Regions from separate parts of the Pseudomonas sp. PK-RTE-24 genome, predicted to be linked through region 1. Evidence: predicted binding sites of a transcription regulator. Region 1 holds the regulator's gene; each other region holds the start of a gene.
The links. Region 1 encodes FliA, which starts transcription of late flagellar genes. Its sites were predicted from a motif close to CTAAAGTTTNNNNNNNNNNNGCCGNTAA; they were not measured.
Positions count from the first base shown of each region.

Region 1 (5,387 bases):
GCTCGACCAGTTGTTCGGACAGTTGCTCAAGAATCTCGCCGGCCTCAACCAGGAAATCCTGAAGGATCTCTTCATCGGCGCCGAAGCTCATTAATGGGGTGCTCCTACAGGTCTAAAAACCCAAAAAACCCGAATTCCGAAACTCTAGAATCCAAGGCTGGATAACAAATCGTCCACATCGTCCTGACCGGACACAACGTCTTCTCGTTTATCGGCATGAATCTGCGGACCTTCACCCTGCGAGAGATGTTTTTGTGGATCTTTTTCAGCAAGCATTGCGGCGCGGTCATGTTCGATGCCCGCAAAGCGGTCGACCTGACTGGCCATGAGCACGAGTTTGAGCAGATTGCTTTCGACTTCGGTGACCAGTTGGGTCACACGCTTGATCACTTGACCTGTGAGGTCCTGGTAATCCTGAGCCAGCAGGATGTCGTTGAGGTTGCTCGACACCGCACGGTTGTCCGTGCTGCTGCGTGACAGAAAACCGTCGACCCGGCGCGCCAGTTCACGGAACTCTTCAGCCCCGACCTCGCGACGCATGAAGCGGCCCCAATCGGCGCTCAACGTCTGCGCTTCATCAGCCAGACTGTTGACCACCGGGGTGGCGCTTTCCACCAGATCCATGGTGCGGTTGGCCGCGGCTTCCGTCAGCTTGACCACATAGCCCAGGCGTTCGGTGGCGTCGGTGATTTGCGACACTTCCTCGGCCTGCGGCATGTGCGGATCGATCTGGAAATTGACGATCGCACTGTGCAGTTCACGTGTGAGCTTGCCCACTTCCTGATACAGGCCGCGGTCACGGGTCTGATTGAGCTCATGGATCAGTTGCACCGCGTCGCCGAACTTGCCTTTTTCAAGGCTCTCGACCAGTTCGACCGCGTGTTTTTTCAGGGTCGATTCGAAATCGCCCTGTGATGATTCGTTATGCTCCATAGCTCCCCCGCGCATTCATCAGCCGATGCGTTCGAAAATCTTCTCGATTTTGTCTTTCAACGCTTGAGCCGTGAAAGGTTTGACTACGTAACCGTTCACACCGGCCTGAGCGGCCTCGATGATCTGCTCGCGCTTGGCTTCAGCAGTCACCATCAACACCGGGAGGTGCTTGAGTTTTTCATCGGCGCGCACGTGACGCAGCAGGTCGATACCGGTCATGCCCGGCATGTTCCAGTCCGTTACCAGAAAGTCGATGCTGCCGCTGTTGAGCACCGGAATGGCAGTGGTGCCATCGTCGGCCTCGACGGTGTTGGTGAACCCAAGATCGCGCAGCAGGTTCTTGATGATCCGCCGCATCGTTGAGAAGTCATCAACGATGAGGATTTTCATGTCTTTGTTCAATTCGACCTCCAAGCAGTCTTAAACGCGCCCAGCACCTGGACGCGCCACTTCAATCAATCGGCGCAGCACTTAAAGTTTGTCTGGAGCACAACGGATCGAGACCGGCGCCGTTCATCACCGCACCAGCCTCGTTTCGCAGTGTCCCCACACTGCCTTCAGCGCGCTCGCCACTCCCCCAAACGCCCCCGCAGACGGGCCGCGCACTGGCTGTGTAACTGGCTGACCCGCGATTCACTGACGCCAAGGACTTCACCGATCTCCTTGAGGTTCAGCTCTTCGTCGTAGTACAGCGCCAACACCAGTCGCTCACGCTCCGGCAAATTGGCAATCGCGTCCGCCAGCGCCGCCTGAAAGCGTTCATCTTCCAGATCGCGTGACGGCTCCATATGAGCACTGGCGCCATCCTCGTGCAGCCCTTCGTGTTCGCCGTCCTGCAACAGGTCGTCGAAACTGAACAGGCGACTGCCCAAGGTGTCATTCAGAATCCCGTAGTAATCGTCGAGACTCAATTGGAGTTCGGCCGCAACCTCGTGATCTTTAGCGTCACGGCCGGTTTTAGCTTCAATCGAGCGAATCGCGTCGCTGACCATCCTGGTATTACGGTGAACCGAGCGTGGCGCCCAATCCCCTTTGCGCACTTCATCGAGCATCGCGCCGCGGATTCGAATGCCCGCGTACGTTTCGAAACTGGCGCCTTTGCTGGCGTCGTATTTGGTCGAGACTTCCAGCAAACCGATCATCCCGGCCTGGATCAGGTCTTCGACCTGCACGCTGGCCGGCAGGCGCGCCAGCAAGTGATAGGCAATGCGCTTGACCAGTGGCGCGTAACGCTCGATCAATTCGTATTGCGCGTCACGCGCCGACTTTTTGTAAAGATTCATGCCACTGGCGGTCATATCACAGGCCCTGCGGTTTGCTGCACGAGACGCTCGACGAAAAATTCCAGATGCCCGCGCGGGTTGGCGGGCAGCGGCCAGGTATCGACCTTCTGGGCGATGGCTTTGAAGGCCAGTGCGCACTTGGAACGGGGAAAGGCTTCGTAGACGGCGCGCTGCTTCTGCACTGCCTTGCGCACGCTTTCGTCGTATGGCACGGCGCCGACGTATTGTAGGGCGACGTCGAGGAAGCGATCCGTGACCTTGGTCAACTTGGCGAACAGGTTGCGCCCTTCTTGCGGGCTCTGCGCCATGTTGGCCAGCACGCGGAAGCGGTTCATGCCGTAGTCGCGGTTGAGCAACTTGATCAGCGCGTAAGCGTCGGTGATCGAAGTCGGCTCGTCGCAGACCACCAGCAACACCTCTTGCGCGGCACGAACGAAACTGACTACCGAGTCACCAATACCCGCAGCGGTGTCGATCACCAGCACGTCGAGATTGTCGCCGATGTCGCTGAACGCCTGGATCAGGCCGGCATGTTGCGCCGGGCTCAGGTGCACCATGCTCTGCGTGCCGGAGGCCGCCGGCACGATGCGAATCCCGCCCGGGCCTTGCAACAGCACGTCGCGCAGTTCGCAACGGCCTTCGATAACGTCGGCCAGTGTGCGCTTGGGTGTCAGCCCCAGCAGAACGTCGACGTTCGCCAGGCCCAGGTCGGCGTCCAGCAGCATGACCCGACGGCCAAGCTCTGCCAGCGCCAGCGACAAGTTCACTGACACGTTAGTCTTGCCGACGCCACCTTTGCCGCCGGTCACCGCGATCACCTGTACGGGATGCATGCTGCCCATGTTATTTCTTTACCTTGTCTTGCATAGACGGAGGCCACATTACTGGCTGCGCGTTCCTGATCGGAACAATGCGTGGCAGACCATCGATGTAGGTACAAAAACTGTTCATGATTACCTCAGCCAACCTGCTTGGTCGGGCTGTGATAGATATCAGCGAACATGTCAGCCATGGCTTCTTCGCTGGGTTCTTCCTGCATTTGCACGCTGACGGCGCGGCTGACCAGTTGATGACGGCGCGGCAGATGCAGATCATCTGGAATCCGTGGGCCATCGGTCAGATACGCGACCGGCAATTCATGACTGATCGCCAGGCTCAACACTTCGCCGAGACTGGCCGTTTCATCCAGTTTAGTCAGGATGCAGCCGGCCAGCCCGCAACGCTTGTAACTGTGATAAGCGGCGGTTAGAACCTGTTTCTGGCTGGTGGTTGCCAGGACCAGATAATTTTTTGAGCGAATGCCACGCCCGGCCAGGCTCTCAAGCTGCATGCGCAACGCCGGATCACTGGCTTGCAGGCCGGCAGTATCGATCAAAACCACGCGTTTGCGTAGCAGTGGATCCAATGCCTGCACCAGCGACTGACCCGGATCGACGTGCGTTACCGGCACGTTGAGGATGCGCCCGAGGGTTTTCAATTGTTCCTGAGCGCCGATGCGGAAGCTGTCCATGCTTACCAGTGCAACGTTCTGCGCGCCGTACTTGAGCACATAACGCGCGGCGAGCTTGGCCAGCGTGGTGGTCTTGCCCATGCCGGCGGGGCCGACCATGGCAATCACACCGCCCTCTTCCAGCGGCTCGACTTCCGGCACGGCAATCATCCGCGCCAGGTGGGCCAACAGCATGCGCCAGGCCTGACGGGGTTCTTCGATATCGGTGATCATCGCCAACAGATCGCGCGACAGCGGGCCGGACAGGCCGATGCGCTGCAGACGGCGATACAGATTGGCCTGGGCCGGACGGCTGCCTTGCAGCTGATTCCAGGCCAGGGTGCCGAGCTGCACTTCCATCAGCTCGCGCAAGCTGTTCAATTCAAAACGCATCGAATCCAGTGCACGCGGATCGACACCCGCCGAGGCCTGCGCAGGCGCTGCGGCCGGGCGCGGCGGGGCAGCGTAGGTTGGCTCGCTCAGCGGCTCGGCAGCGGTCAGCGGCAGGCCTGCGGTCAACGGCAGCCCGGCGAACAACTGCTGATTGGTGTTGCCGTCGGCTTCGCCACGCAGGCTCAGCTCGGCCTGGGCGGTGACGATGCGCGACTGGGTCTTGCGCAGCTCGTCTTCGAGTTCCATGTTCGGAACCCGTGGCGCCAGCGCCGACAATTTGTAATCCAGAGCCGCCGTCAACTCGACGCCGCCGGCAATGCGGCGGTTGCCGATGATGGCGGCATCAGCGCCCAGCTCATCGCGAACCAGCTTCATGGCCTGACGCATATCGGCGGCGAAAAAACGCTTAACTTGCATAAACCACTACCTCAGCCGTTGGGCCCTACTGTCGCAACGATGGTCACTTGCTTGTTGTCCGGTACTTCCTGGTAGGCCAGTACATGCAGCCCTGGCACTGCGAGGCGGCCGAAACGCGAGAGCATCGCGCGAATCGGGCCTGCTACCAGCAGGATCACCGGTTGGCCTTGCATTTCCTGACGCTGGGCCGCTTCGATCAACGAACGTTGCAGCTTCTCGGCCATGCTCGGCTCCAGCAGAACGCCCTCTTCCGAGCCTTGTCCTGCCTTCTGCAGACTATTGAGCAATATCTGTTCCAACCTTGGTTCCAATGTGATTACAGGCAGCTCGGACTCAGTGCCTACAATGCTTTGGACGATTGCACGGGATACGCCGACCCGCACAGCGGCGACCAGCGCGGCGGTATCTTGACTCTTGGCAGCGTTGTTCGCGATCGCTTCGGCGATGCTGCGAATGTCGCGCACCGGCACGTGCTCGGCGAGCAGCGCTTGCAGGACCTTGAGCAACTGCGACAGCGAAACCACGCCCGGCACCAGCTCTTCCGCCAGTTTCGGCGAGCTCTTGGCCAGCAATTGCATGAGTTGCTGCACTTCCTCGTGGCCGATCAGCTCACTGGAGTGCTTGTACAGAATCTGGTTCAAGTGCGTGGCGACCACGGTGCTGGCGTCAACCACGGTGTAGCCGAGCGATTGCGCCTGGGCGCGCTGGCTGATTTCGATCCACACCGCCTCCAGGCCGAAAGCCGGATCTTTGGCGTTGATCCCGTTGAGCGAGCCGTACACCTGGCCGGGGTTGATCGCCAGTTCGCGGTCCGGGTAGATCTCGGCCTCAGCGAGAATCACGCCCATCAGCGTCAAGCGATACGCGCTCGG
Region 1 is NZ_CM133224.1:5,672,266-5,677,652, forward strand. Features, by position in the region: gene ACV8MC_RS25495 (chemotaxis protein CheA) at 1-91, opposite strand, end outside; gene ACV8MC_RS25500 (protein phosphatase CheZ) at 145-933, opposite strand; gene ACV8MC_RS25505 (chemotaxis response regulator CheY) at 952-1,323, opposite strand; gene fliA (RNA polymerase sigma factor FliA) at 1,491-2,231, opposite strand; gene fleN (flagellar synthesis regulator FleN) at 2,228-3,058, opposite strand; gene flhF (flagellar biosynthesis protein FlhF) at 3,175-4,515, opposite strand; gene flhA (flagellar biosynthesis protein FlhA) at 4,527-5,387, opposite strand, start outside.

Region 2 (5,387 bases), 2.7 Mb from region 1:
CTGGCCATGTAGAAATATTTGGAGAACACCAGCAGCCCCAGGACCACCAAGGCACTGGTCACCCTGCCCTTCGATAAGCCGTGCGTCGCGGCTTGGCCGGCCTTGAGCTTGAACAAGTTGAGGTGATTGGCGTACCAGCGGCTGATGCGGTACAGCACGAACAGCGCAAACACCGCGAACAGCCCGAACCACGCCACATTGCCCTGGCCGAAGGGAATGATGATCGCCGCCGCCAGCAATGGGCCGAACGCGGAGCCGGCATTGCCGCCGACCTGAAAGGTCGATTGCGCCAGACCAAACCGGCCGCCCGAGGCCAGCCGGGCAACACGCGAGGCTTCCGGATGAAAGGTCGACGAGCCAATGCCGATCAGCGCCGCCGCCAGCAGAATCAATGGGAAGCTGCCGACCACCGACATCATCAAAATGCCGATCAAGGTACACACCGTGCCTGCCGGTAACAGCCACGGTTTGGGGTGGCGATCAGTGTGATACCCGACCCACGGCTGCAACAGCGACGCGGTCAACTGAAAGGTCAAGGTGATCAGGCCGACCTGGGTAAACGTCAGGCCATAGTTGGCCTTGAGCATCGGGTAGATCGACGGCAGCACCGACTGGATCAGGTCATTGATCAGATGCGCCAGCGCCACCGCGCCAATGATGCGCATCACCAAGGGGCTGCTTTGCGGAGCAGCGGTCGCCGAGGCAGCGGCGGTCTGGACGTTGCTGATAGCCATGGAAAATTCCGGACAGCAGATGGGTGCCCGCAGGCAGGTGCGTCAATGTGCCATTTTTCGGTGCGCTCGCGCTATCCCCTTAGCCAGCTAACTAACCAACATTCCTATCTCGCGTAGGAGCTGCCGAAGGCTGCGATCTTTTGATCTTGCTTCTAAGCATCAAAGTCAAAAGATCGCAGCCTTCGGCAGCTCCTACAGGGGATCGCTGGTGGCGAAGGTGATAGCTCAACGCCATGGTCTGAATCTTGCCTTGCTTCTGCCCTTGAACACGATCGCCTTACAAAGGCGCTCGACAATGGGAAGTTTCGCTACAGAGCCGGCCTACAGAGCGGGCGAGGGTGAACTTTCGAGGCCTTTTAGAGGGCACGGGTCGTGAGCCAACAGCTCGCGATGCACGCCAATGGTGCGTGGTGTCCAGAGGAGTCATGAGGCATGCAGGCTTTCCTTTCACCGGGGATCAAATTGCTGGGGCGGTTTGGCTTCGCAGGTAAATTCCAATTGTTGTTTCTGCTGTTCATTCTGCCGCTGGCCGGCAGCCTGTTGATGATCGGCCATGACTATCGCGAGAAGCTCAATCTGATCTCGGGCGAACGTGCCGGCGTGCGTCAGCTGCTCGCGCTGGATGCGCTGGACAACCTGCTCGCCGCTCAACGCGACCGCGCCGCCCGCTGGCGCGCCACCGAGACCAATCGTCAGCCTACACCGGCCACCCTCGCCGCCATGGCCGCCTTCGACGGCGTGCAACCGGCAGTGCTGCAAGCCACCACAGAGCTGGGCAATGCCCTGAACCAGCAAGGCGCCGACGGCGCAATCCTCGAACGCTTTCAGGCGCTGCAAACCACACTCAATGGCCTGGATTCGAAAAGCCTCAGCAGCGTCGGCTGGTGGCCGGACGGTTATGACCGCTTCACCAATGCCTTGGGCGCGCTGCAAGCCTTGCGCGAGCAGATCGTCATGGACAATCGCCTGACCCTTGCACCGTGGCTGGAAACCTACCTGCTGACGCAGATTTCCACGCAGCACGCGCCGGACCTGATCGAGCGGGTCGGCCGTCTCGCCGCAGTCGGCCAGGCTTCGGTCGTCTCCGGTCAGTTCACCCTGCAGAGCCGCCTGCAGTTGCGCGATCTGCGCAGCCGCATTGGTGACGCCCGCGAGCAACTGGTGAAAACCGCCGGCCTGCTGGAGGCGCGTCTGCCAGCCGAGCTGCAAGCCTGGGCCGGCCAGTATCACGACAGCCTGAAACACCTCGACAGCGGCCTGAAAGTCCTCGACGACGGTGTGTTTGGCGGCAGCATCAACCTCAAGCCAGAGGACTTCGAACGCAGCCTCGACGCGCTGCTCACCGACCTCGCTTCCCTGCGCCAGCAATCCCTGGTCGCGCTGGATCAGCGGCTCGATGCGTATTACAGCTCGGCGATCCGCCAGTTCATTCTTGTCGCTGCTATCTTCGGTTGCTTGCTGTTGGCCGCGTTGTATCTGTTTGTCTGCCTGCAAGCCTCGATTCGCCGTAGCGCCAGCGGCATCACCTTGCTCGCCGAAGCCTTGCGCGACGGTAACCTGAGCCTGCAAGTGCCGGTGGTGGGGCGCGATGAGCTGGCAGCGATCAGCACCGCGCTCAACGTCGCTGTGGTGCAATTGCGCAGCAGCATGCTTGGCGTCGACCACGAGACCTCGCAGTTGAGCAACGCGGTACGCAGCCTCAACCAACACTCCAGCGGCGCCCTGAGCGAAGTCGAAGCGCAGCAATTGCAGATCAGCCAGATCGCCGCTGCCGCCACGCAATTGGCCGCCACCTCGCAAGGCGTCGCGCAGAGTTGCGAACAGGCCTCCGGCAGCGCCCAGCAAACCCGGCGCATCGCCGCCGACAGCAGCCGCGACAGCCAACGCACCACGGCGAGCATTCAGCAGCTCAATCAGCGCCTTAACGATACCGCCGCCGCGCTTGGCCGGGTCAGCGAGCAAGGCCAGCAGATTCAACTGGTCGTGGATACCATTCGCGGCGTCGCCGAGCAGACCAACCTGCTCGCGCTCAACGCCGCCATCGAGGCCGCCCGCGCCGGCGAACAGGGTCGCGGCTTTGCCGTGGTCGCCGACGAGGTGCGCAGCCTCTCGCAGCGCACGCAATCGTCCACCGCGCAGATCGCCGGCACCGTCGACAGCCTGCGCGCCACGGTCAACGAAGCGGTAAGCCTGATGGAAGCCGCCTGTGGTCAGGCGCAATCGGATGCCGAAGCAGTCACCGGACTCGGCGAACGCCTGGGAGAAATCGCCAGCGCCGTACAGAGTGTCACCGACACCCTGGCGCAAATCGCCACAGCGGTTGAAGAACAGGCCAGCACTGCCGACGAAGTCAGCGGCAATATCCAGCAGGTCGATCAAGCGGCGGTGCGTTTGCTCGAAGGCGCACGCGCCGTAAACCTCGCGGCGGACACCTTGAGCCAGGGTAGCGAGGCACTGAGCGCCAATACCGCCAGATTCCAACTGCGCTGACGCCCTCCCCGGCCCCGATTTTCGGGGCTGGAGGATAAGCAGTTGAAAACAGGAAGAAATATTTTCGATTTACGCTTGACGCTTTGCCATTTCAGGGGAATAATGCGCGCCACTTGGCTACATAGCTCAGTTGGTTAGAGCATAGCATTCATAATGCTGGGGTCCGGGGTTCAAGTCCCTGTGTAGCCACCAAGTACTAAAAACGGCTTACCGAAAGGTAGGCCGTTTTTTTATGCCTCGAGAAAAGTCCTTTTCCTCCCGCTCCCTGCATGCAATTCAGATGCCTCCGTAAGAAAAAAGTAGATCTCTGGTACGAAACGGATCTTTCGTAGCATCAGCCACCTGTCGCTCTCTCCCCGAATCGCTCCTATACCGACAAGCTCCCCTGGCTCGATTCAGCGCCATACAGGGAGTTGGCATGCCTCAATACAAATACCTTCTCGACGATGACTGGTTATTAAATCCGTATAGCGGTGGCAGGGCCTGGTTTACTTTGCTTCCACCGAAAGCGCCGGAGCCGGTGTACATCGAGAAGGATGAGTGGCCTGCGCCCAAGCCACGCGAAGACAGGGTCTTTGCCAAGTCCTGCACGCCGGACAACTGGTGTCGCACGGACGCTGGCACTGCCGAGGAGCCAGCCAGCAACTTCGGCAAGATCATGGTCGCCGGCGCCATGCTCATGCCCTCCGCCAGTACCGCTGTAGCGACGGCGATAGGTGCCGACCTGGCTTTGGGGCGTCTGGCCGGCGGCGGGATTTTGCAACAGCGCCTGAACTGGGCCATCCGTGGCGCCGGCGGGCCGGCCAGCGTGTTCGTGCTGGGAATGCTGCCGAGCAAAATGGCCGACGGCACGCTTCACACCGACGAAGAACTACGCCGCATGAGCCGCGCCACCACGCGCGTGCGCTTCCAGTTTCGTCGTGATGCCGAAGGTGTTCTGCGGGTTTACGGCATCCATTCCGGCGCCTCTGGCGACGACGCCGTACGCACGGTGAACGTCAAGTGGAACGCCGACAAGACCGCCATGGAGGCCAAGCTCAACGGCATCACCATTCTCTGGACGCCGCAACGCGGGCCGTTGGGATCGATGCCTCCGCTGGTTTATCCCGACCACGGTGAGGCACTCGACCCGATCCTCGTCCACCCGATCCCGGACAACACCGATAGCCAGATTGAGGGTCTGCCGGGCGAGGATGTAACGGCCGAGGATTGTATTCTGGTGTTCCCGGCGGACACCGGGCTGAAGTCGTTGTATGTGGTTTATTCAAGGCCGGCGAGGCAGACGCCTGGGATCGTTACGGGGGTGGGAGAGGATGTGGCGGGGATATGGCTTGCGGGGGCTGATTCGGACGTGGGGGTTCCGATTCCAACAGACGTTGCCAACTCTCTACGAGGACGAGAATTCAAAAACTTCGACTCATTCAGAGCAACCTTTTGGAAAACTGTTGCAGAGTCAACATCGGGTGGGGAGTTGATTGAACAGAATGTTGGTCGCATGCGTAAGGGTAAGGCGCCACGTGTGCGTAAAGCCGATAGAGTCGGCGGTAGAAAGTCTTATGAAATTCACCATCTCGAAAAAATATCCAAGGGTGGTGGCGTATATGACCTAGATAACCTTCGAGTAAATACTCCTCGGAACCATATCGATATACACCGGCGTGAATAGGCAAATATGAAAGACACCTTATTAAAAGCCAGCATTTCTGAATACACAGAGGCCGAATTCGTCGCGCTACTACAAGAGCTCGCGAAAGAGGATGAAGAAGCTGAAAACGATGATCGTGCTGATTTACTGTTGGCGCACTTCGAGACAATCAGCGAGCATCCAGCAGGATCGGACTTGATCTACTACCCGGAGCCTGGTGCTGATAACTCCCCTGTGGGGGTAATGCAAAGTGTCAGGGACTGGCGAGAAGCACAGGGATTGCCGGGGTTCAAAGACTCTTGATAAATCGTGTCGTTGAGGGTTCGAGCCATCGAGTTAACTTTGGCTGTCACGATTTATTGCGTCTCAACACATCCAAGATTCGTGCATGAGATAGGCAATGGCAACGGAATTCCTTATTAAAGACGATTTGTCAGATTACACCGAGCAAGAATTCATCAACGTCCTTGAGCGCATTATCGGAAATGAGGGGAGCGAAGAAGAAGAAAGCAAGCTCG
Region 2 is NZ_CM133224.1:2,494,788-2,500,174, reverse strand. Features, by position in the region: gene ACV8MC_RS11230 (MFS transporter) at 1-734, opposite strand, end outside; gene ACV8MC_RS11225 (methyl-accepting chemotaxis protein) at 1,167-3,224, shown strand; tRNA gene ACV8MC_RS11220 (tRNA-Met) at 3,340-3,416, shown strand; gene ACV8MC_RS11215 (S-type pyocin domain-containing protein) at 3,643-4,890, shown strand; gene ACV8MC_RS11210 (bacteriocin immunity protein) at 4,897-5,172, shown strand; gene ACV8MC_RS11205 (bacteriocin immunity protein) at 5,270-5,387, shown strand, end outside.
Region 2: the regulator FliA is predicted to act here: its motif matches at 973-1,000, upstream of ACV8MC_RS11225 (methyl-accepting chemotaxis protein).

Region 3 (5,387 bases), 2.9 Mb from region 1:
CTGACTTCAAGGCGCGCAACGTTGAAGTGATCGCTGTGTCGATCGACTCGCACTTCACCCACAACGCCTGGCGCAACACTCCAGTGAACAATGGCGGCATCGGCCAGGTGAAATACACCATGGCTGCCGACATGAAGCACGACATCGCCAAGGCATACGACGTTGAATCCGAAGGCGGCGTGGCTTTCCGTGGCGCGTTCCTGATCGACGACAAAGGCGTGGTTCGCTCGCAGATCATCAACGACCTGCCGCTGGGCCGTAACATGGAAGAGCTGATCCGTCTGGTCGACGCGCTGCAATTCCACGAAGAGCACGGCGAAGTCTGCCCGGCCAACTGGAAGAAAGGCGACAAAGGCATGAACGCTTCGCCGGAAGGCGTTGCGGCTTACCTGACCGAGAACGCTGCGGCCCTGTAAGGCGCAACGTCGAGGTACAAAAAAACCGGCCCACGTGGCCGGTTTTTTCATGCGCGGGATTTGCTCGACGAGGATCAGTCGTCGAAGTCTTCCCAGCCGCCCATCTGCTTCCAGCGATTGACGATGCCGCAGAACAGCTCAGCGGTCTTTTCGGTGTCGTAACGCGCCGAGTGCGCTTCACGCCCGTCGAAATCGATGCCGGCGGCCTGACAGGCTTTCGCCAGCACGGTCTGACCATACGCCAGACCCGCCAGGGTCGCGGTGTCGAAACTGGAGAACGGGTGGAACGGGTTGCGCTTCATATCCAGACGCGCAACTGCGGCGTTGAGGAAGCCCAGGTCGAAACTGCTGTTGTGTCCGACCAGAATTGCCCGCTTGCAGCCGTTGGCTTTGAGCGCCTTGCGGATGCCACGGAAGATGTCGGTCAGCGCGGTTTCTTCGCTGACGGCCATGCGCAGCGGATGATCGAGCTTGATCCCGGTGAACTCCAGCGCTGCCGCTTCAACGTTCGCACCTTCGAATGGCTCGACGCGGAAGAAGTAGGTGTGATCCGGGTACACGAAACCCTTTTCATCCATGGCGATGGTGGTCGCGGCAATCTCCAGCAGGGCATCGGTGGCTGCGTTGAAGCCACCGGTTTCTACGTCGACGACAACCGGCAGGTAGCCGCGAAAACGCGCTGCCATCGGGTGACGGGAACCGCCGCCACCACTTTGACCGTCCAGCTCATCGTCGAAATGCTCTTCACTCACGCGTGTTCCTCCAGCAGGCGCCAGCGCAGTTTTTCACCGGCGCGCAGCGGGATAACGGTCAGCTCGCCAAATGGCAGGCTGGTTGGGGCAGTCCATTCTTCGCGAACCAGGGTGATGCGATCGGTGTTTGCCGGCAGGCCGTAGAAACGCGGGCCGTTGAGGCTGGCGAAGGCTTCGAGCTTGTCCAGCGCATTACGCTGTTCAAACGCTTCGGCATACATCTCGATGGCGGCGTAGGCGGTATAGCAACCGGCGCAACCGCAGGCGGCTTCCTTGGCGTGCTGGGCGTGGGGCGCCGAGTCGGTGCCGAGGAAGAACTTGGCGCTGCCGCTGGTGGCGGCATCGAGCAAGGCTTCCTGATGGGTGTTGCGCTTGAGGATCGGCAAGCAATAAAAGTGTGGCCGAATCCCGCCCACCAGCATGTGGTTACGGTTGTACAGCAGGTGATGCGCGGTGATGGTCGCGCCGACGTTGGCCGAAGCCTCGTTGACGAATTGCACGGCGTCACCGGTGGTGATGTGCTCGAACACCACTTTCAGCGTCGGGAAGCGCTCGACCACGCGGCGCATGTGCTCATCGATGAAGATTTTTTCGCGGTCGAACACATCGACGTCGCCACGGGTGACTTCACCGTGGATCAACAGCGGCATGCCGACTTCGGCCATGGCTTCCAGCGCCGGGAAGATCTTGTCGATGCTGGTCACGCCGGAATCGGAATTGGTGGTCGCGCCGGCCGGATAGAGCTTGGCGGCGTAGACGAAACCGCTGGCCTTGGCCTGACGAATTTCTTCCGGTTGGGTGCGGTCGGTGAGGTACAGCACCATCAACGGCTCGAACTGACTGCCGGCCGGGCGGGCAGCGAGAATGCGCTGACGATAGCCGTCGGCTTCAGCGGCGTTGCGCACCGGCGGTACCAGGTTCGGCATGATGATCGCGCGCCCGAAGGTGCGGGCCACATCGGCAACGGTATTGGTCAACACGGCACCATCGCGAAGATGAATGTGCCAGTCGTCGGGACGCAGCAGGGTCAGGCGGTCGGACATGAGGGGATTCCAGGCGGGTCAAACTGAGGCGAATGCTACCGGAAAAGACTCTTGCAGGCACCCGCTATCAAGTTTTGCCACAAGCGTCCGATATCCCGAAGGTATGCCGTAAACATTGTGTGAATCGGTGTTTGTGTTTCACAAGCCAATGGAGCCTCCCGTGCGCCAGCGTTATTTAGCCCTGCTCAGTGTGTTTGCCAGCCTTCCCGCGATGGCGCTGACTTACCAGACCCGTCTGGAGAACATTGAGTGGACGGTCGCCGGCGACAAGTTCGAATGCCGCCTGACGCAACCGATCACTGATTTCGGCTCGGGCGAATTCGTGCGCAAGGCCGGTGAGCAGGCGATCTTTCGCCTGAACGCCTACAACGCCATGCTTGGTGGCGGCTCGGCGACGTTGCTCGCTGCCGCTGCACCGTGGCAGCCGGGGCGCGGCGACATCAATCTGGGCTCGGTACGGCTGGGCAGCGGCAATGTGTTGTTCAACAGCTCGCAATCCCAGGCCGGTGGGCTGATCAGCGGTCTGCTGGACGGCCGCAGCCCGGTAGTTCGCCGTGCGTCTGGCGATGGCCGGGTGTCGGAAGTGCGTTTGTTGCCGGTGAAATTCAGCAAGGCGTTCAACGACTATCAAGGCTGCGTGGCGAAATTGCTGCCGCAGAATTTCGACCAGATCAAGCAGTCGCAGATCGGCTTCCCCGGCGAAGGCGTTGAGCTGGACCCGGCTGCCAAGGCCAAGCTGCAAGTGATGCTCGAATACATGAAGGCCGACCCGACGGTGAACCACATTGACCTCGACGGCCATTCCGACAACAGCGGCAATCGCCTGACCAACCGCGAATTGTCGCGCCGCCGCGCGCTGGCGGTAGTCGATTTCTTCAAGGCCAACGGCATTCAGGAATCGCAGATCACCGTGCGTTTCCACGGCGAGCAGTATCCGATCGTGCCGAACACCAGCAAAGCCAATCGTGCGAAGAATCGCCGGGTCAATGTGAAACTGTCGCGTGCGGCTCCGACCACAGCTCCTGCGCCAGCGCCGCAAGCGAGTACGCCAGCCACCGCCGCAGCGACTTCCTGACTCGCCGGTCATCGTCGCGCTCTCGACAGATTCTGTCGCTTTGTCGTCTTAAGCTGTCGCGCCTCTGTAAATTATCGCGTTTGAGCGGTAGACTCCCCGGCTTTCCGTAGAACCCCGTGGAGTGATGGCATGGCGGACGTAAACAAGGTCGTTCTGGCGTATTCCGGCGGCCTGGACACTTCGGTGATCCTCAAGTGGCTGCAGGATACTTATAACTGTGAAGTGGTGACTTTCACCGCCGATCTCGGTCAAGGCGAAGAGGTCGAGCCGGCCCGCGCCAAGGCTCAGGCCATGGGCGTCAAAGAAATCTACATCGACGATCTGCGCGAAGAGTTCGTGCGTGATTTCGTGTTCCCGATGTTCCGCGCCAACACCGTTTACGAAGGCGAGTACCTGCTGGGTACCTCCATCGCCCGTCCGCTGATCGCCAAGCGCCTGATCGAAATCGCCAACGAAACCGGCGCCGACGCCATTTCCCATGGCGCCACCGGCAAGGGCAACGACCAGGTGCGCTTCGAACTGGGCGCCTACGCGCTCAAGCCAGGCGTGAAAGTGATCGCCCCTTGGCGCGAGTGGGACCTGCTGTCGCGCGAGAAGCTGATGGACTACGCCGAGAAGCACGCGATCCCGATCGAACGCCACGGCAAGAAAAAATCCCCGTACTCGATGGACGCCAACCTGCTGCACATCTCCTATGAAGGCGGCGTGCTGGAAGACACCTGGACCGAGCACGAAGAAGACATGTGGCGCTGGACCGTCTCCCCGGAGAAGGCTCCCGACACCCCGCAATACCTGGAACTGACTTACCGCAACGGCGACATCGTCGCGCTGGACGGCGTCGAAATGACCCCGGCCACCGTACTGGCGACGCTGAACAAGATCGGCGGCGAGCACGGCATCGGTCGTCTCGACATCGTCGAAAACCGTTACGTCGGCATGAAGTCCCGTGGCTGCTACGAGACCCCGGGTGGCACCATCATGCTGCGCGCTCACCGCGCCATCGAATCGATCACTCTGGACCGCGAAGTCGCTCACCTCAAAGACGAGCTGATGCCCAAGTACGCCAGCCTGATCTACACCGGCTACTGGTGGAGCCCTGAGCGTCTGATGCTGCAACAGATGATCGACGCTTCGCAGGTCAACGTGAACGGCGTAGTGCGCCTGAAGCTGTACAAGGGCAACGTCATCGTCACCGGCCGCAAGTCCGACGATTCGCTGTTCGACGCCAACATCGCCACCTTCGAAGAAGATGGCGGTGCTTACAATCAGGCGGATGCGGCGGGCTTCATCAAGCTCAACGCGCTGCGCATGCGCATTGCTGCCAACAAGGGCCGCAAGTTGTTCTGAGTGGCTCAGACCGACGCGCAATAAAAAAGGCGGCCTGTTGAGGGCCGCCTTTTTTTATCTTTTTTTTCTGGTTCATCAGGCTCCCTCGTGTATCTGCGCGCAGTCTTGACCCGGTTCAACTGGTTCGTCCCAGTAATGTCACCGTCTGCGAACACAGGTTATATACGATGCACAGTGTGGCTCCTGAGCCTTTCTTGGCCTGCCTGATCTGTTGCAATGCGGAGTGGGCAAGCGCGTCCGACGCATGATTACAAAGAAATACGAGAACCCGCGCGTGCTTTTTATCGACGCCTTTTAGCGTTTCGAAGATGGCATCGAATTCCTTCGCTGCATCAACTTCTCTTGCGTCAATGATGTTCAGTTCACTTACCCAGGGTGACAGCTTGATATTCTGCATAACCGGATGGGATGGGTCGCGTGGACCGAGCGGTGGGTCCGGCGCGTTGTGAACTCTGCAGGGAATCGGCACTCGGCCTGGCCCGGTTTTACCCGACACGATGCAACTGGTCAGCTCAAAAGCACAACGCTCGCCTGCTTCGCGAAAGGATTCGTCCCTCTGGTTATTTTGAGTGGTTTTCAAAAAGCTTTTGTCTTTGCCGAAGTCTGAAGGCGAGTAAAGCGAGCGATGATTGAAGTTGAGAGTGATAAAGAACAGGAATAACAAGTAAAAGGGGAAACTGATCAGAAACCAGACGTAAATTTCCCGGTCCTTGTTATCGAGAAATGGTAACGATACCGCCGCCGAGGTTTCCGA
Region 3 is NZ_CM133224.1:2,772,210-2,777,596, forward strand. Features, by position in the region: gene ACV8MC_RS12485 (peroxiredoxin) at 1-416, shown strand, start outside; gene rnt (ribonuclease T) at 491-1,168, opposite strand; gene pyrC (dihydroorotase) at 1,165-2,211, opposite strand; gene ACV8MC_RS12500 (flagellar protein MotY) at 2,372-3,286, shown strand; gene ACV8MC_RS12505 (argininosuccinate synthase) at 3,416-4,633, shown strand; gene ACV8MC_RS12510 (hypothetical protein) at 4,749-5,387, opposite strand, start outside.
Region 3: the regulator FliA is predicted to act here: its motif matches at 2,278-2,305, upstream of ACV8MC_RS12500 (flagellar protein MotY).

Region 4 (5,387 bases), 1.9 Mb from region 1:
CTGGCGTCGCCCGGCCGATTGCACTGGTAAAGCCGCGCAGAGCCATGAAGCTCAGATAACCGGGCAGGGCGAAGGGCAGGGCGATGAGGAATTGCCCGGCGGCGTTGACGTTGGTTTCGGTCTGGCCGAACAGCAGCAACACCGGTTTGAGGTTCCACAACAGCAGCCCGGCGCCGAGGGCCATCAGCCACGCCAGCCACAACCCGGCCTGTGTCAGGCGCGCGGCACCGATGATGTCGCCGGCACCCTGACGGATCGCCACCAATGTGCCAACTGCGGCAATCACGCCGATGCAGAAAATCGATACAAACGAGTAGCTGGCCGCACCGAGGCCGCCCCCGGCCAGCGCCTCGGGGCTCAGGCGCGCCATCATCAGAGTATCGGTCAGCACCATCAGCATGTGCGCCAACTGCGAAGCAATCAGCGGCCCCGCCAGCCGCAGGATGACCCAGAGTTCGGTACGCACAGGATGCCGCATGGTCATCACCACCCAAATTTCAGAGGGAACAGAAGAGCGTCGATTCTCGGCGCTTGGCAGGCGTTGCACAAAGGGATAAAAAGGATGGGTGGCATGATTAATACTCATCCTGAATCGTCCTGCCGAATTGGCTGTATCCCCGCTACTGGAGCTTTTTGTATGTCCCGACGCCTTCCGCCGTTGTATGCCCTGCGCGCATTCGAAGCGGCAGCGCGACACAGCTCGTTCACCCGCGCGGCGGAAGAATTGTCGATCACCCAGAGCGCGGTCAGTCGGCACATGCGCACCCTTGAAGAACACTTCGCCTGCCGGCTGTTTCATCGCAGCGGGCGCAACCTGCAACTGACCGAATCGGCACGGCTGCTGCTACCCGGAATCCGCGAAGGCTTCGCCGCCCTTGAGCGCGCCTGCAATACCTTGCGCGCCGAGGACGACATCCTGCGCATGAAAGCGCCATCTACCCTGACCATGCGTTGGCTGCTGGCGCGGTTGAGTCGCTTCCGCCATTTGCAGCCGGGCAATGAGGTGCAACTGACCAGCGCGTGGATGGACATTGATTCGGTGGACTTCAACAACGAACCGTTCGATTGCGCGGTGTTGCTCAGTGACGGGCATTTCCCGCCGGACTGGGAAGCGAGCCTGCTGTTTCCCGAGGAATTGATCCCGGTCGGCGCGCCGAACCTGCTCAATGATCAACCTTGGGATGTAGCGCGTCTGGCGACTGCTGAACTGCTGCACCCGACCCCGGATCGCCGCGACTGGCGCAGTTGGCTGGAGCGCATGGGCCTGTCCGATCAGGTTTCGCTCAAGGGCGGGCAAGTGTTCGATACGCTGGAGCTGGGCATGATCGCGGCGGCGCGCGGCTACGGCGTTTCGATGGGGGATCTGTTGATGGTTGCCGAAGATGTTGCGCAAGGGCGCTTGAGCCTGCCGTGGCCTACGGCCGTCGCCAGTGGCCTGAATTATTACCTGGTCTGGCCAAAGCCGCGCCCGGGAGGTGAACGTTTGCGCCGCCTCAGCGATTTTCTCCAAGGCGAAGTCCGCGCCATGCAATTGCCGGCGGTAGAGCGCTTGAGCTGAAACGTTCGAGCCGGCACAATGCCACCACTGCGCCATACCCACGCAATGCGCTCAAGTATTCGGTTTTACCGCCGACTACGAGCTTGTGGAACCGTCGTGCCGGTTCCGCGTTACACCCCACTATTAGAATATTTTCCGGGCAATTACCGCGATCAAGGAGGATTCGGTGGCTCGGCCAGGAGCTGTTCATGTCTCAACCTCGTGCTCGGATCGCCTCGCAGCTGGGTCTTGCCCTTGCTGTGATACTGGCGATAGTCATCAGCGGCAGTACGGTGTTCGCCTTGCGTTCGCTGGATTCCGCCAACCTCGCCACCCGTGAAGAGCATCTGGCCAGTGAGGCCCGGCTGCTGGCCGATCAACTGAGTACCTTCCACGGTACGCTGCGCGAAAGCACCCTGCGCCTGAGCGGTCTGTTCGAAAAACGCTTCGGCAGTGGCCTGAGTGTGCACCCCGATCAGCCAGTGACCGTGGCCGGCGTGCAGACCCCGGGTCTGCATCTGGGCAACGAAGTGCTGAACAACAACTTCAAGGAAGTTGACGAGTTCAAGCAGATGACTGCCGGTGTGGCCACGGTATTCGTGCGCAGCGGCGAAGACTTCATTCGCGTCAGCACCAACGTCAGCAAGCAGGACGGCACCCGTGCCATCGGCACCGTGCTCGATCATGCCAACCCGGCCTACGCGAAGTTGATGGCAGGGCAGAGTTATGTCGGCCGCTCGTTGCTGTTCGAGCGCTACTACATGTCGCAGTACACACCGGTGCGCGATGCGGGCGGCAAGATCATCGCCGTGTTGTATGTAGGTTTCGATTACACCGACGCGCAGAACGCGCAGTTCGCCAATCTCAAGCGCTTCCGCATTGGCAAGACCGGCTCGCTGGCCCTGCTCGACGAGCAGAACAAATGGCTGGTGCCGATTGCCGGTGTCGAAAACCTGGATCAAGCCGCCCCGACCATCAACAACCTGGTGAAAACCCCGGGCAAGGGTGAGTTCTGGAGCGACAAGGGCGAGGACTTCTACAGCATCGCCGTGCCGTTCGAAGGTGGCCCTTGGTCGGTGGTGGCGAGCATGCCGAAAGCCGAGATCCGCGCGGTGACCTGGAGCGTCGGTACGCAACTGGCGATCGGCAGCCTGCTGGCGATGTTGCTCGCGGTCGGTTCCGTGGTCTGGCTGCTGCGCAGCAAACTCGCGCCGCTGGGCGATCTGGTGCGTCAGGCTGAGGCCTTGGGTGCTGGTGATCTGAGCGTGCGTCTGAACGTATCGAGCCACGATGAAATCGGGCAGCTGTCCCGCGCGTTCAACCAGATGAGCCAGGCGCTGTCGACCATGGTCGAGCACATCCGCCGCGCTTCGGAAGAGGTCAATAGCCGTGCGCAGGCGCTGTCCGGTTTGTCCGGCGGTGCGTATGAGGGCATGGAGCAGCAGTCGGGCGAAATCACCAGCATGGCCGGCGCCGTGGAAGAGTTCAGCGCGACGTCGTTGAACATCGCCGACAACATGGGCGCGACCCAGCGCCTGGCGCAGGAAAACGCTCAGCAAACGCAGATCGGCCGCAGCTCGATGGAAGAAGCGTCGTCGTCGCTGGAGCAGATCGCCGGTGCGCTGAACAGCACCGCCAGCGTGATCAACACGCTGGGGCAGCGCTCTCAGGAAATCGGCGGAATTGTCGGTGTGATCACCTCGATCGCCGAGCAGACCAACCTGCTGGCACTCAACGCTGCCATCGAAGCCGCGCGTGCCGGTGAACAAGGTCGCGGTTTTGCCGTGGTCGCGGACGAAGTGCGCAGCCTCGCCTCGCGTACCCGTCAGGCGACCGATGAAATCTCCAGCATGATCCACAGCATCCAACAGGAAACCGGCAACGCGATCAGCACTATGGAACAGGGCAACGTGCTGATGCAGGAAGGCCTGTCGCGCAACGCCAATGTCGCCTCGGCGCTGGCGCGGATCGACGAGCAGAGCCGTTCGGCAGGCCAGCAGTTCGCCGCGATCACCACCGCCACTCAGGAGCAGAGCAGCACTGCTACGTTGCTGAGCAGCAATTTGCAGAGCATCGCACTGGCCAACAGTGAGCAGCGTGAGGTGGTGTCGAACCTGGCTGTCACCGCGAAAGAGCTGGAGAAGCTGGCGGCGGATCTGCGTTCCGAGGTTGATCGCTTCCGTTGATGCGTCTTTGAAACAGCTACCGCGAGCAGGCTCGCTCCCACAGTTTTCGGTGTGATTCACAAAGGTTGTGAAATCCGGAAACCCCAGTGGGAGCGAGCCTGCTTGCGAATGCTTTTCTCCCGCCTCTTCTTTGCACTTGCTGAAACGTTTCCGCAGCGCTATAAAAATGGCACAACTCCAATAAAGGCTGCTGCCATGACCCCGCTCAAACTCCTCGTCGCCCTCGGCGCATTCTCTGCCGCTTCTCATGCCATGGCTTGGGACTATGTCCTGCTCGACGCCAACACTCCGGCAAAAAACCGGACGATCACCAGTGAGCAACTCGGTGTAAAAACCGCCAAACCGTTTTCCGTGACCTTGCGTACTCTGCATGGCGGTCGTCAGGAGGGCGTCAGCATCGTCGACATCGATAACGGCACGATGAAACTCTCGGTGGTGCCAACCCGTGGCATGAACGTGTTGCAGGCTTCGGTGGGCGACGTGCGCATGGGCTGGGATTCGCCGGTCAAGGACGTGGTCAACCCAGCGTTCATCGAACTCAACGGTCGCGGTGGTCTGGGCTGGCTGGAAGGCTTCAATGAGCTGGTCACCCGTTGCGGTTACGAGTGGGTTGGCCATCCCGGCATGGACAACGGCGAACTGCTGACCCTGCACGGTCGCGCCGCCAACATCCCGGCCAGCACCGTCACTTTGCACATCGACGAGAAGCCGCCGTATGCCATCACGCTGCGTGGCGAGCTGAAAGAGCAGGCATTCAAGAAAGTCGATTTCTCGGTAGCGACCGAACTGGTCACCGAACCGGGCAGCGCAAGCTTCGCCCTTAACGACACTCTGACCAACAACGGCGACTATGCGAAGGAATATCAGGCGCTGTATCACAGCAATTTCAGCACGCCGTTTCTTGAGCAAGGGGCAAAATTCGCTGCGCCGGTGAAGCAGGTATCGCCGTTCAACGACAAGGCCAAGGGTGACCTGCCCGACTGGCAGACCTATCGCGCGCCAACCAAGGACTACGACGAAACTGTCTACAACGTCGTGCCGTATGCGGACGCCAAGGGTGACACCTTGACTGTGTTGCACAACAAGGCCGGTAGTCTCGGCGTATCCGTTGGCTTCAACACCGAGCAGTTGCCGGTGTTCTCGCTGTGGAAAAACACCGACACCCAGGGGCAGGGCTACGTCACCGGGCTGGAGCCTGGGACGAGTTTTTCCTATAACCGTCGCTATCAGCGGCCGTTGAATCTGGTGCCGACCATCGCCCCAAAACAGCACAAGCAGTTCCAGATCAGCTACAGCCTGTTGGCGGATAAAGCTGCGGTGGATAACGCCTTGAAGCGTGTGACCGATATTCAGGCCGGGCGTGATACCGAAGTGCGTCAGGCACCGCTGGTTGATCTGACCGAGCATTAAGGTGTCGCCGGCCGGTATTGCAGTGCCTCGGCCAGATGCTCGCGGGTAATCGCATCGGCCTGCTCAAGATCCGCCAGTGTGCGCGCGACCTTGAGCAGGCGATGCGCCGAGCGCAGCGACAGGATCAGTCGCTCGCATGCCGCCTCCAGCCATTTCTCGTCAGCTGTGGATAACTTGCAGTGACGCTTGAGCCCCGGCAGATCGAGAAACGCATTGGCACAGCCCTGACGCTTCTGCTGTCGTTCGCGAGCCTC
Region 4 is NZ_CM133224.1:1,712,386-1,717,772, forward strand. Features, by position in the region: gene ACV8MC_RS07500 (NorM family multidrug efflux MATE transporter) at 1-478, opposite strand, end outside; gene ACV8MC_RS07505 (LysR substrate-binding domain-containing protein) at 638-1,558, shown strand; gene ACV8MC_RS07510 (methyl-accepting chemotaxis protein) at 1,747-3,723, shown strand; gene ACV8MC_RS07515 (aldose 1-epimerase family protein) at 3,919-5,133, shown strand; gene ACV8MC_RS07520 (YifB family Mg chelatase-like AAA ATPase) at 5,130-5,387, opposite strand, start outside.
Region 4: the regulator FliA is predicted to act here: its motif matches at 1,609-1,636, upstream of ACV8MC_RS07510 (methyl-accepting chemotaxis protein).